2 linked regions of the Actinopolymorpha singaporensis genome follow. The protein of the gene in region 2 interacts with the protein of the main gene of each other region in a pairwise test. Links are inferred from orthologs where the notes say so. Each region holds a gene or a part of one and is shown on either strand. Other genes may lie near its edges.

Region 1 (6,553 bases), 2.8 Mb from region 2 along the record:
TCGAGGTACTCCGCGAGCGCCGCCTCCGGGTCGATCGCCAGGCCGTAGACCTCGCCGGCGGTGGCGTTCTCGTCGGGCACGGCGGCGATCCGGTGCTCGTCGTAGGTGCGGTTGGGCGCGTCGAAGAGCCGGGCGATGCCCTGGCGGCCTTCGACCTCGCACAACAGGACCGTCTGCCCGCTGGCCGCGAGGGCGAGCGCGAGTGCTCCGGCGACCGTCGTCTTACCGGTGCCGCCCTTGCCCGTCACGATATGGAGGCGGACACCCTCCCAGTCACTGTCACCGCGTGTCACGCTCGTCGAGACTAGCCGCTGCGACGGCCACGTCGGTACCGGACCGCCGGACCGGGGCTCGTGTGGCCCGACACCCGAGGGACATTCCGGGCGGGCGGAGTCCGTCGGCGCGGTGCCATAAGCTCGCGGCCATGACGAAATGGGAGTACGCCACCGTCCCGCTGCTGGTGCACGCGACGAAGCAGATCCTCGACAACTGGGGCGAGGACGGCTGGGAGCTGGTCCAGGTCGTGCCGGGCCCCAACCCCGACAACCTGGTCGCCTACCTCAAGCGGGCAAAGGCGTGAGCGGACCCGAGGGCAGGCTCGCCGACCTCGGGCTGGAGCTGCCGCCGGTGGCCGCGCCGGTCGCGGCGTACGTCCCGGCGGTCCGCACCGGCAGCCACGTGCACACCTCCGGTCAGCTGCCGATCTCCGGCGGGTCCCTGCTGGCGACTGGCAAGGTCGGCGCCGACGTCAGCCCGGAGGACGCGTACGGGCTCGCCCGGCAGGCCACCCTCAACGCGCTCGCCGCGGTGCGCGCGGAGCTCGGTGACCTGTCGTCGGTGACCCGGGTGGTCAAGGTCGTGGTGTTCGTGGCCAGCGCGCCCGACTTCACCGGGCAGCCGAAGGTCGCCAACGGCGCGTCGGAGCTGCTCGGCGCGGTGTTCGGCGACGCCGGCCAGCACGCCCGCAGCGCGGTCGGCGTCGCGGTGCTGCCGCTGGACGCTCCGGTCGAGGTCGAGCTCGTGGTGGAGACGGGGTGAGCACCCCCGGTGGACGCGGACGCGGGTGAGACGGGGGCGCTCGGCGGGCCGGCGTACGACACGTCGGTCCGGGCCGTGCCGCCCGCCCTGGTCGAACGCGCCGCCCGGCTGGATGCGGGGGAGTTCACCCCGGTCAGGCCGCGGCACGCGTCCACCGTCGTGCTCCTGCGTGACGGTTCCGCCGGCCTGGAGGTCTACCTCCTGCGCCGGCACACCTCGATGGCGTTCGCCGCGGGGATGTACGCCTTCCCGGGAGGCTCGGCCGACGCCCGTGACGCCGACGCCGCGGTGGGATGGGCCGGCCCGGCACCCGCGGAGTGGGCTGCACGGCTGGGGTTCGCCGACGAGCGGCTCGCGCGGGCCTCGGTGTGTGCAGCCGTACGCGAGACCTTCGAGGAGGCGGGCGTCCTGCTCGCCGGCCCCGACACCGGCACCGTGGTCGCCGACCCCACCGGGGACGACTGGGAGCGCGACCGGATGGCTCTGCTCGGCCGGGTGCTGCCCTTCGCCGAACTGCTCGAACGCCGCGGCCTGGTCCTGCGTTCGGACCTGCTGGCAGCGTGGGACCACTGGATCACCCCGCGGGTCGAGGAACGCCGGTTCGACACCAGGTTCTTCGTCGCGGCGCTGCCGGCCGGCCAGCAGCCCCGGGACGTGTCCGGCGAGGCCGACCGGGTGGCGTGGATGCGGCCCGCCGACGCGCTGGCCTCGGTTCACCGTGGCGAGATGCGGATGCTGCCCCCCACCTATCTCACCCTCGCCTCCCTCACCGACCTGCCCGACGTCGAGGCGGCGCTGGCCGCCGCCGGCGAGCGGACCATCCGGCCGGTGCAGCCGCGGGTCCGCCGCACGCCCGACGGCGGGCGGTGGGTGCTTCCCTGGGATGCCGACTGGGATTCCCGCGTGACCGGAGACGCGGCCCCGGCCGACAGCTCGGCGTACGACGAGGGGGAGTTGCGGTGACCGCGGCGGGGTGGTGGACGGGTGGGCCGGTGGGCCCGCGGGCGGTGTGCGTGCTCGCGGACAACCCGGGTCCGATGACGCTCTCCGGCACCAACACGTGGGTGCTGTTCGGCTCCTCAGGCGACGCGCTGGTGGTCGACCCCGGCCCTGCCGACGAAGGTCATCTGCGGCAGGTCCTTGCGGCGGGTGCGTCGCGCGGCGGCCGGGTGACGGGGGCGGTGCTCACCCACGGCCACCTCGACCATTCCGAGGGCGCGCGCCGGTTCGCCGAGCTGGCCGGATGCCCGCTGCGCGCGGTGGCCCCGGCGTACGCCCGGGACGGCGGACTGGCCGACGGCGACGTGCTGACGGTCGACGACCTCGCCCTGCGGGTGGTCGCCACGCCGGGACACACGTCCGACTCGGTGTCGTTCCTGGTCCCGGACCTGGCCGGCACGGACCCGGGGGACACGGCTTCGTCGGTCGGCGGCGCGGGCGCGGCCGTTCTGCTCACCGGCGACACTGTGCTGGGCCAGGGGACCACGGTGGTGGCCCACCCCGACGGAGCGCTCGGGCCCTACCTCGCCTCGCTGCGCCGGCTTCGCGACCTGGTCGCGCAGGTGCCCGTACGCCAACTCCTGCCCGGACACGGCCCGCCGGTCGAGGACCCGCGTGGCGTCCTCGACCACTACCTCACTCACCGGGCCGAACGCCTGGAGCAGGTGCGCGCGGCCGTCCGGTCGGGTGCGCGGACGCCGCGGGAGGTGGTCGAACGCGTGTACGCCGAGGTCGATCGGTCGTTGTGGCCGGCGGCAGAGCAGAGCGTCCGCGCCCAGCTCGACTATCTCGACGCGCTCGCCGACGCGGCCGGCGCCGCCGACGCCTGACCGGGCCGGTCAGCGGGCGCGGTTGCTGAGCCGCTCCACGTCGAGGATCACGACCGCCCGCTGCTCCAGCCGGATCCAGCCCCGGTGCGCGAAGTCCGCCAACGCCTTGTTGACGGTCTCCCGGGACGCGCCGACGAGCTGGGCGAGCTCCTCCTGCGTCAGGTCGTGGTGGACGTGGATGCCGCCGTCGGCGGGCCGGCCGAACCGGCGGGCCAGGTCCAGCAGCGCCTTGGCGACCCGGCCGGGTACGTCGGAGAACACCAGGTCGGCGACCGCCTCGTTGAGGGCGCGAAGCCGCGAGGCGAGCTGGTGGAGGAGGTTGCGGGACACCTCGGGCCGGCCGGTCAGCCAGGTCATCAGCTGGTCCTGGCCCAGCACCAGCAGCGTGGTGTCGGTGACCGCCGTGACCGTGGAGGACCGCGGGCCCGGGTCGAAGACCGACAGCTCGCCGAACATCTGGCCCGGCCCGAGCACCGAGAGGAGGTTCTCCCGGCCGTCGGAGGATGTCCGGCCCATCTTGACCTTGCCGTCGATCACGACGTACAACTCGTCACCGATGTCGCCCTCGTGGAAGAGCGCGTCGCCGCGGCGCAGTCGGATCTCGTGCATGGCGGCGCGCAGAGCCGTCGCCGCGGCGTCGTCCAGGCCCGCGAACAGCGGCGCTTGCCGCAGCACGTCGTTCACTCGGTGATCCTCCTCCGGGCCCGCGCCCTGCCGACCCGCGGTCTAGTGTGCCGCGCCACACCGTGATCGCGGTAGCTAGGCCACGTAGGCTGACCCGCGTGACTCCACCCGCCGCGGGTTCGGCCCGCTCCACGACCCGCCCCGGGCGCGGCTCCGCGAGTTCGCCGAGCAGCTCAGCGGACAAGCCCGCCGGCAGGGCCGCAGGCAGGACAGGCAGGACAGGCAAGGCCGCGGACAAGCCCGCGAAGGCCGCGGACAAGCCCGCGAAGATCGCGGGCAGGGCAGCGAAGGGCGCCGGTCGCCCCGAGGAGAGCCGGCTGGCGCTGGTCCGCCGGGCGCGGCGGATCAACCGGATCCTGGCCGAGACCTACCCCGACGCGCACTGCGAGCTCGACTTCGCCGACGCGTTCCAGCTGCTGGTGGCCACGATCCTGTCCGCCCAGACCACCGACAAGCGGGTCAACCTCGTCACTCCCACCCTGTTCGCGAAATACCCGACCGCGGCCGACCTGGCCGCCGCCGACCCCGAGGACGTCGAGTCGATCATCCAGTCGACCGGGTTCTTCCGGGCGAAGACGAAGTCGATCATGGGGATGGCGCAGGCGCTGGTCGAGCGCTACTCGGGTGAGGTGCCGGGCAAGCTGAAGGATCTCGTCACCCTTCCCGGCGTGGGCCGCAAGACCGCCAACGTCGTCCTCGGCAACGCGTTCGGCGTCCCCGGCATCACCGTCGACACCCACGTACAGCGGTTGTCCCGGCGGTTCGGGTGGACCACCGAGACCGATCCGGTGAAGATCGAGCACGAGATCGGCGCGCTGATCGAGAAGCGCGAGTGGACCGACATGTCCCAGCGCCTCATCTGGCACGGACGCCGCCGGTGTCACTCCCGCCGGCCGGCGTGTGGCGCCTGCCCGGTCGCGCCGCTGTGCCCCTCCTTCGGCGAGGGACCGACCGACGCCAAGACCGCGAGCAAGCTCGTCCGTAGTGCCGCGGAGGCACTGGACACCCAATGAGGCGCGGTGGGAGACGAACGGCGTACGCGGTCGCGGGCCTCTCGCTCGCCCTGCTGAGTGCGGGCTGCGCGGGAACGAGCGGTCCGGACGAGCAGCAGCCGGCAGGCGTCGGCGAGCGGGTCACCGAGTCGCAGTCGCCGACCAGTACGCCGGCGTCAAGGGCGGCCCCCCGCCCGGACAGCAAGCGGCTCGCCACGCTGCGCGCGCGGGCCGGGATCGCGCCCTGTGCCGAGGCGACGGCCGGGCCGGGTGGGTCGGTGCACCGGGCGCCCCCGGCGCGTCCCGGCGGGAAGCCGCTGCCCGACGTGACCCTGCCCTGCCTGGGCTCCGGGCCGGCCGTCCACCTGCCCCACCTGAAGGGCGCTCCGACGGTGCTCAACGTCTGGGCGCAGTGGTGCGGACCGTGCCGGCAGGAGGCGCCGCACTTCCAGAAGCTGTACGCCGCGGCCGGCGACTCGCTGCGCGTCGTGGGCGTCGACTACGCCGACCCGCGTCCCGAGCTCGCCCTCGCCTTCGCCCGTGACCTCGGCCTGCGCTACCCGCAGCTGGCCGACCCCGACAAGCGGCTGCTGGCGCCCTTCGGGCTGCTCGTCGGCATCCCCGCCACCGTTTTCGTGAACGCCGACGGCAAGGTCGTGCACGTGGCACACCGGGCGTACGACTCGGAGCGGGAACTGCGCCAGGACGTACGGACCTACCTGGGAGTGAAGCTGTGAGGACCGACGCCCGCGCTGACCAGAACCCGATCGACCTGCCCACCTGGCTCGAACCCGTCCGCGGCGTCGCCCGCCGCGCCCGGCCCGGCGACTTCAGCCGGGCACTGCCACCCGACGGCGGCGGACGTGCCTCGGCCGTCCTGCTGCTGTTCGGCGAGGGCGTGCACGGCCCCGACATCCTGCTGATCGAACGCGCCCACACGCTGCGCTCGCACGCCGGCCAGCCCGCCTTCCCCGGCGGCGCCATCGACCCCACCGACACCGGCCCGGTGGCCGCGGCGCTGCGGGAGACCGTCGAGGAGACCGGGCTGGACCCCACCGGCGTCACGGTGTTCGGGACGCTGCCCGACCTCTACCTTCCGCCGTCCGGGTATCTCGTCACGCCGGTCCTCGGCTGGTGGCACGCACCCTCGCCGGTTCGCGTGGTCGACGTCGCGGAGGTGGCGTCGGTGCACCGCGTACCGCTGGAGACACTGGTCGACCCCGCCAACCGGTTGTCCGTACGCCATCCGTCCGGCTTCGTCGGCCCGGCGTTCGCGGTGGCCGGACTGGTCGTGTGGGGCTTCACCGGCGGGATACTCGACCGGCTGATCGCCCTCGCCGGCTGGGAACGGCCCTGGGACGACAACCGGGTCGAGGACCTGCCCACCCATCTGGTCGAGCTCGGCACGGCCCGTGCCACCGAGGACGGGAGGCCGTCGTGAACGTGCTCGACATCATCCTGATCGTCGCGGCGATCTGCTACGGCATCTCCGGCTACCGGCAGGGGTTCCTCATCGGCGCCCTCGGCGTCGCCGGCCTGATCGGCGGCGGGTTGGCCGGTGCCTGGCTCGCGCCCGTCGTCCTGGACAAGTACGAGCCCAGCCTGCGCGTCTCGCTGGTGGCGCTCGGCATTGTGCTGGCCGGCGCCTTCCTCGGCCAGGCGCTCGGTGCCGCGCTCGGGGCCGCCCTGCGCTCGCGCGTTACCTGGCGTCCGGCGCACTTCGTCGACGCGACCGCGGGCGCCGCGCTCAGCATCGCCGCCATGCTCGTGGTGGCCTGGATTCTCGGGTCCGCGGTCGCCAACGCGCGTTTCGGTGACGTCTCCACGACCGTCCGCGGTTCGCGGGTGCTGGCGACCGTCGACGAGATCGTCCCGCCGTTCGGCTCGCAGGCGGTGCAGGCGTTCGGCCGGGTGGTCGACCCCAGCCTGTTCCCGCGTTATCTCGCGCCGTTCGAGGCCGAACGCATCGCGCCCGCCCAGCCGCCGGCCGCCGGTGTGCTGAAGGACCCC
Region 2 (6,976 bases):
TCTGTAGGAACCCTACAAAGTCAGTGTGCGGACGCTACTCGATGGGCGTGCAGGCGGCCCAGGGTGAGTGCGATCCGAAGCGTGTACGCATGGCGCGGGTTCGACGGAGAGTAGCCGCTGAGCTCGGTGATCCGCCGCAGCCGATAACGCACGGTGTTGGCGTGCACGAACAGCATCCGGGAGGTGGCCTCCACCGAGCCGCCGTTCTCGAAGAACGCGGCCAGCGTCTCCAGCAGCACCGGACCGGCCTGGGCCAGCGGGGTGTAGATGTCCACGACCAGCTGCCTGCGGGCGGTCTCGTCCGCCGACAGCGCCCGCTCGGGCAGCAGCTCCTCCGCGCCGACCGGGCGTGGCGCGTCCAGCCACGCCGGCGCGGCGAGGTAACCCGCGATCGCCGCTCGGGCCGCGCGGGACGCGCCCATCAGGTCGGTCACCACCGGGCCGTAGACCACCGGCCCCGGGCCGAAGTGGGCCGCGAACCGGCCGGCGGTCTTCGCCGGGTCGGTCTCGCCGCCGAGGATGACGATCAGCCGGTCGCCCTGGACACCGGTCAGGACGTCCAGCCTCGCCTGCCGGGCGTCCCGGCGGATCAGTTCCACCCCGGCCTCCGGGTCGCCTTCGGGAGTGCTGCCCACCACCACCAGGACGGGAGCGGACTCCGACCAGCCCAGGGCGGCCACGCGGGAGCGCACCGCGTCGTCGGTCTCGCCGCGCAGGACGGCGTCCACGATGAGCGCCTCCAGCCGGGCGTCCCACGCACCGCGCATCTCCGCGGCCCGGGCATACAGCTCGGCCGCACTGAAGGCGATCTCCCGGGAGTACAGCAGGACCGCCTCGCGCACCCGGGCCACGTCCTCCTCGGGCACGATCTGGTCGACGCGTTCCTCGGCGACCTCGATGCCGATCCGGATCATCTCCACGGTCTGGTGCAGGGTGACCTTGCGGGTCAGCTCGCGGGGCGCCGTTCCCAGGACGTCCGCGGTGAAGATGGGTCCCCGGCCGGGATCGCGGAACCACGCGACGAACGCCGCGAAGAACGTCTGTGCGACCAGGCCGATCCAGGATCGGTCCTGCGGGTTCATCCGGCGAAACCACGACAGGCGTTCCTGCATCCGTTCGATCGTGGCGGAGGCGAGCACCCCGCTCGCGCGCTCCAGATGGTTCGCGGTGGACGTTCGGTGAAGACTCGGCACGTGCGAAGTGTCGCACGCACCGTGTCCCGACACCCACGCTCGTGGTGACACATGGTGAGCGTCGGCCAGGCCGGCAGGGGACACCACGACGAGGTCGTACGCCGGTCCGGACTGCCCGGAGGCTTTTGTCCGATTCTGCTGGGTTAACGACGTTTTGGGCTCTGTCGGCGGCCGGCACAGGCGAGCCCAGACCCGTGGGCAGCGCGCTCGGGTAGCGCGGAACGAGGACGAGGCAGGGTACGCAGGTGGGCCCCGCGTCGGTACGCGGGCTCGGTGAGGCCGGAGCGCTAGGGTGTGGCGGTGACCGCGACCGAGGCGATCGACCAGCTGCGCCGCATCGCGTTCCTGCTCGAACGCGGGCGCGCCGAGACCCCGCGGGTGCGGGCGTTCCGCAGGGCCGCGCAGACCCTTGCCGACCTACCCGAGGAGGAGTTCGCCCGGCGGGTCGGCGACGGAACGCTCACCGAGCTGCCCGGCATCGGGCCGTCGTCGGCGAAGGTCGCCACCGAGGCGTACGCGGGCGAGACCGCCGGCTACCTGGCCCGACTGGAAGGCGAGCACGGGCCGCTGGTGTCGGGTGGGGAGTCGCTGCGCGCGGCGCTGCGCGGTGACCTGCACACCCACTCCGAGTGGTCCGACGGCGGCAGCCCGATCGAGGAGATGGCTCGCACGGCACGCGACCTCGGGCACGAGTACGTCGCGCTCACCGACCACTCGCCCAGGCTGAAGGTCGCCAACGGGTTGTCCGCCGAGCGCCTGCGCCGCCAGCTCGAGGTCGTGCGCGAACTGAACGCAGAGCTCGCGCCGTTCCGCATCCTCACCGGCATCGAGGTGGACATCCTCGAGGACGGCTCGCTGGACCAGGACCCCGAACTCCTCGCGTCCCTCGACGTCGTGGTGGCCAGCGTGCACTCCAAGCTGCGGATGCCGGCCGCGGACATGACGCCCCGGATGGTGGCCGCGATCGCCAACCCGCTGGTCACCGTGCTGGGCCACTGCACCGGCCGGCTGGTGACGGGCGGCCGCGGCACCCGGCCGGAGTCGTCGTTCGAGGCCGACATCGTGTTCGAGGCCTGCCGGAGGTTCGGGGTCGCAGTGGAGATCAACTCCCGGCCCGAACGCCTGGACCCGCCGCGGCGGCTGCTGCGCCAGGCGGTCGAGCAGGGCTGTGTGTTCTCGATCGACACCGACGCGCACGCGCCCGGGCAGCTGGACTGGCAGCCGTACGGCTGCGCCCGCGCTGAGGAGTGCGAGGTCCCCGCCGATCGGGTGATCAACACGCTGCCGGCCGACGAACTCCTCGACCGCTTTCGCGAACGCCGCGAACGCCGCGCCGTGAGGTCAAGCGCCCGTTGACATCGCCCGGTGTCCACGGGCGTGGTGCGAAACCGTGAAGGTCCCCGGCACGTGCCGGGGACCTTCATCGTTTCGCGAAACGGTCGTAGGAGCCTCTACGCGTCGCCGCCTTCCTGGGCCACGTCCGCGACCGCCGTCGGGTCGGTGATGGCGTAGCGGTCGGCCGCCTCGCGTACGGTCGACTGCTTGACCTCACCGCGGCGGGCCAGCGCGGCCAGCACCCCGACGACCACCGAGGCGGCGTCGACGTTGAAGAACCTCCGCGCCGCCGGCCGGGTGTCGGCGAAGCCGTAGCCGTCGGTGCCGAGCGAGGAGTAGTCGCCGGGCACCCAGCGCGAGATCTGGTCGGGCACCGCCCGCATCCAGTCGCTGACCGCCACGAACGGACCGGCCGCACCCGCGAGCTTCTGCGAGACGTACGGCACCCGCGCCTCGCTGTCGGGGTTGCGGAGGTTCCACTTCTCCGCTTCCACCGCGTCTCGGCGAAGCTCGTTCCACGACGTCACCGACCACACGTCGGCGGCCACGCCCCAGTCCTGCGACAGCATCCGCTGCGCGTCCAGCGCCCACGGCATGCCCACGCCGGAGGCGAGGATCTGCGCCCGCGGCGTGCGGTCGTCGACCTCGCCGGTGTGCTCGGCGTAGCGGTAGACGCCGCGCAGGATGCCCTCGACGTCGGGGTTCTCCGGCTCGGCCGGCTGCACCAGTGGCTCGTTGTAGACGGTGAGGTAGTAGAAGACGTCCTCGCCGTTCGGGTGCTCCTCGCTGGAGCCGTACATCCGCCGCAAGGCGTCCTTGACGATGTAGGACAGCTCGAACGCGAACGCCGGGTCGTAGGCCACACACGCGGGGTTGGTCGAGGCAAGCAGGTGCGAGTGCCCGTCGGCGTGCTGCAGTCCCTCACCGGTGAGCGTGGTCCGCCCGGCCGTCGCACCGATGAGGAAGCCGCGGGCGAGCTGGTCGCCGAGCGCCCACATGAAGTCACCGGTGCGCTGGAACCCGAACATCGAGTAGAAGATGTAGACCGGGATCATCGGCTCGCCGTGGGTGGCGTAGGCCGTGCCCGCCGCCGTCACCGAGCCCATCGCGCCGGCCTCGCTGATGCCCTCGTGGAGCAGCTGGCCCTTCTCCGACTGCTTGTACGACAACAACAGCTTGCGGTCGACGCCTTCGTACGTCTGCCCGAACGGGTCGTAGATCTTCGCCGTCGGGAACATCGAGTCCATGCCGAAGGTGCGGAACTCGTCCGGCGCGATCGGCACGAACCGCGCGCCGATGCCCTTGTCGCGCATGAGGTCCTTGAGCAGCCGTACGAACGCCATCGTGGTGGCCACCCGCTGCTTGCCCGATCCCTTGCGCAGCTCGCTGTACACGGCGTCGCCGGGCAGCTTCAGCGGCGTCGGGCTCACGCGGCGCTCCGGAGCCGGCCCGCCGAGCTGGCGGCGGCGTTCGAGCATGTAGGCGATCTCGTCGGAGTCCTTGCCCGGGTGGTAGTACGGCGGAAGGTCGTTCTCGTCGATCTCCTTGTCCGAGATCGGGAGATACAGCCGGTCCCGGAACTTCTTGACGTCGTCCTTGGTGAGCTTCTTCATCTGGTGGGTCGCGTTGCGGCCCTCCAGCGCCTCGATCGTCCAGCCCTTGATGGTGTGCGCCAGGATGACCGTCGGCTGGCCGACGTGCTCGGTCGCCGCCTTGAACGCGGCGTAGACCTTGCGGTAGTCGTGGCCGCCCCGGGACAGCTTGCGCAGCTCGTCGTCGGACAGCCCGTCGACCATCTTGCGCAGCCTGGGGTCACCGCCGAAGAAGTTCTCGCGGATGTACTCCCCGGTCTCCACCGAGAACGTCTGGAACTGCCCGTCCGGGGTGGTGTTCATCTTGTTGACCAGCACGCCGTCGACGTCCTGGGCCAGCAGCGGGTCCCAGTCGCGGCCCCAGATCACCTTGACGACGTTCCAGCCGGCGCCCCGGAAGTAGGACTCCAGCTCCTGGATCACCTTGCCGTTGCCGCGTACCGGTCCGTCGAGCTGCTGGAGGTTGCAGTTGATGACGAACGTGAGGTTGTCCAGCTCCTCCCGAGACGCCACGCCGATGGCGCCGAGGGACTCCGGCTCGCTCATCTCGCCGTCACCGAGGAACGCCCACACGTGCTGCTGGCTGGTGTCCCTGATGCCGCGGTTGCGGAGGTAGCGGTTGAACCTCGCCTGGTAGATCGCGTTGACCGCGGTGAGCCCCATCGAGACGGTGGGGAACTCCCAGAAGTTCGGCATCAGCCGCGGGTGCGGGTAGCTCGACAGGCCGTTGCCGGTGCCCTGCGACACCTCCTGGCGGAAGGCGTTCAGCTGGTCCTCGCTCAGCCTGCCCTCCAGGAACGCGCGGGCGTAGATGCCCGGCGACGCGTGGCCCTGGAAGAAGATCTGGTCGCCGCCGCCGGGGTGGTCCTTGCCGCGGAAGAAGTGGTTGAAGCCCACCTCGTACAGGCTGGCCGCCGACTGGTAGGTGGCGATGTGCCCGCCGACCTCCAGGCCCTTGCGGTTGGCGCGCGACACCATGATCGCGGCGTTCCAGCGGATGTAGGCCCGGATGCGGCGTTCCACGTGCTCGTCGCCGGGGAACCACGGCTCGCGGTCGGGCGGGATGCTGTTGATGTAGTCGGTGCTCCGCAACGCGGGGACGCCCACCTGCCGCTCGCGCGCGCGTTCCAGCAGGCGCAGCATCAGGTAGCGCGCACGCTCCTGTCCGCGCTCGTCGAGCACCGCGTCGAGCGACTCGATCCACTCACGGGTCTCGTCCGGATCGATGTCGGGGAGCTGGGTGGGAAGTCCATCTGTGATGATGGGCCTACGCTCTGCTCCGGAAGCCACGGCGATCCCTTTCTCGGGGGTGTGGGGGTGCTCCCACCAGGTAGTGCATTGTCGTCCTGACTCTCATAGTCTCTCGCGGGAGAGCAGGAGTCGTCCCCGGTCCCGGTGGTGCCTTTCCGGGGGCCGAACGCCGACACCGGGCCATGGTGGCGGCCCGTGGCCTCGACCCGGAGCCCGCACCGCGGCGTCAGGGTGAAACCGGGAGCCAACCCTACGTCGTCCCATTCGCGGCCGGGTACCAGTGTCTGGTGCGTTTCCGGACTCGGGCACCATGCCGGAAATCCTCCTGGCCGTGGGGCGCTCGCCAGAACTCCCACCTGATCGTCACGTTCTCGAGCCCGTTCTCACCCGTTTCTCACCGAAAGGCCGATATGCGCAGTGAAGTGGTGGATGTCCGCACCGGCTCCGACGAGGTGGTGTACGACCTCACCGACGAGTGCGAGCGGTTCGTCGCGGCGGCCGCCCAGGATGGCGACGGGCTGCTGCACGTGTTCGTCCCGCACGCGACCGCCGGCGTGGCCGTGATCGAGACCGGGTCCGGAAGCGACGACGACCTGCTCGCCGTGCTCGGCGCCGTACTGCCCGGCGACTTCGGCTGGCGGCATCGGCACGGCTCGCCCGGGCACGGTCGCGACCACGTGGTGCCCGCGTTCGTTCCGCCGTATGCAACGCTTCCTGTCGTGGCCGGTCGGTTGGCGCTCGGAACCTGGCAGCGGGTGTGCCTGGTCGACACCAACCGCGACAATCCGCGGCGAAAGGTCCGGTTGTCACTGCTCCAGGGCTGAGACTGCCTGAGACTGTCCGTATGAGCGACACGTCGCGACGGGTGGACGCGCGGTACGACACTCCGTGGGCACTTGCGTACGACGCGCCGGGACGCTGGACTACCGGCCAACAACTAACTTTCGAGAAATGGAGGGCGGGACTCGTGAGCGCGACCGCAGGCGAGGCCGAAGGCCAGTCTGGGCCAGCAGAGCGGCTGGGCCTGCAGCCCGGCATGGTGGTGCAGGAGCTCGGTTGGGACGAGGACTGTGACGAGGACCTGCGCCGGGCGATCGAAGAGCACACCGGGAACGACCTCGTGGACGAGGACTACGACGAGGTGGTCGACGCCGTCATCTTGTGGTGGCGGGAGGACGACGGCGACCTGGTGGACGCGCTGGTCGACACCAAACCGGACCTCACCGACGGCGGTGTCATCTGGCTGTTGACACCGAAGGTCGGCCGGGACGGCTACGTCGAGGCCAGCGACATCGCGGAGTCGGCGCCCACCGCGGGTCTTTCCACGACAACCAGCAAGTCCGTGGCACCGGACTGGCTCGGCACCCGGCTGGCCACGCCGAAGACCCGGCAGCGCTGAACATCCGGCTGTGCCTGGGGTCCGGCAGCGCCGGGGCCCGCAGCGCTGGTTCGTGTGGCGGCGTTCGCCGGCTGTGGGGAGGCCGGCGGGCGCGGCCCGAGGATTTGTGGGGCGCCGGGCCGTGGACGGGGGCCAGGGGAGAGGGAGGGACGTGCCGTGGACGCGGCCACGACGCAGGACCCGCAGCCGTCGCTGGTGGGAGTGCA

The links.
Region 1: the proteins of aceE (region 2) and nth interact in binary tests that used the Escherichia coli proteins (3 or more experiments, as listed by UniProt). The link is inferred for Actinopolymorpha singaporensis from one-to-one orthologs.

The regions. Positions count from the first base shown.
Region 1 is NZ_LT629732.1:1,989,627-1,996,179, forward strand. What follows is about bases 2,835-5,692. They hold nth (endonuclease III), read left to right. Parts: upstream 2,835-3,820; coding sequence 3,821-4,564; downstream 4,565-5,692. Other genes in these bases: BLU27_RS09045 (MBL fold metallo-hydrolase), read left to right, coding at 2,835-2,867; BLU27_RS09050 (Crp/Fnr family transcriptional regulator), read right to left, coding at 2,877-3,551; BLU27_RS09060 (TlpA family protein disulfide reductase), read left to right, coding at 4,561-5,280; BLU27_RS09065 (NUDIX hydrolase), read left to right, coding at 5,277-5,692. In the rest of the region: ATPase BagA, read right to left, coding at 1-293; BLU27_RS09030 (Sp36 family protein), read left to right, coding at 425-580; BLU27_RS09035 (RidA family protein), read left to right, coding at 577-1,038; BLU27_RS09040 (NUDIX hydrolase), read left to right, coding at 1,048-2,001; more of BLU27_RS09045, read left to right, coding at 1,998-2,834; more of BLU27_RS09065, read left to right, coding at 5,693-5,984; BLU27_RS09070 (MarP family serine protease), read left to right, coding at 5,981-6,553. UniProt on the Escherichia coli protein: DNA repair enzyme that has both DNA N-glycosylase activity and AP-lyase activity. The DNA N-glycosylase activity releases various damaged pyrimidines from DNA by cleaving the N-glycosidic bond, leaving an AP (apurinic/apyrimidinic) site.
Region 2 is NZ_LT629732.1:4,777,538-4,784,513, reverse strand. What follows is about bases 2,445-5,725. They hold aceE (pyruvate dehydrogenase (acetyl-transferring), homodimeric type), read right to left. Parts: upstream 5,411-5,725; coding sequence 2,645-5,410; downstream 2,445-2,644. Other genes in these bases: BLU27_RS21560 (PHP domain-containing protein), read left to right, coding at 2,445-2,549. Also shown: BLU27_RS21565 (PucR family transcriptional regulator), read right to left, coding at 21-1,193; more of BLU27_RS21560, read left to right, coding at 1,494-2,444; BLU27_RS21550 (YjbQ family protein), read left to right, coding at 5,782-6,195; BLU27_RS21545 (DUF3052 domain-containing protein), read left to right, coding at 6,339-6,770; BLU27_RS21540 (peroxiredoxin), read left to right, coding at 6,927-6,976. UniProt on the Escherichia coli protein: Component of the pyruvate dehydrogenase (PDH) complex, that catalyzes the overall conversion of pyruvate to acetyl-CoA and CO(2).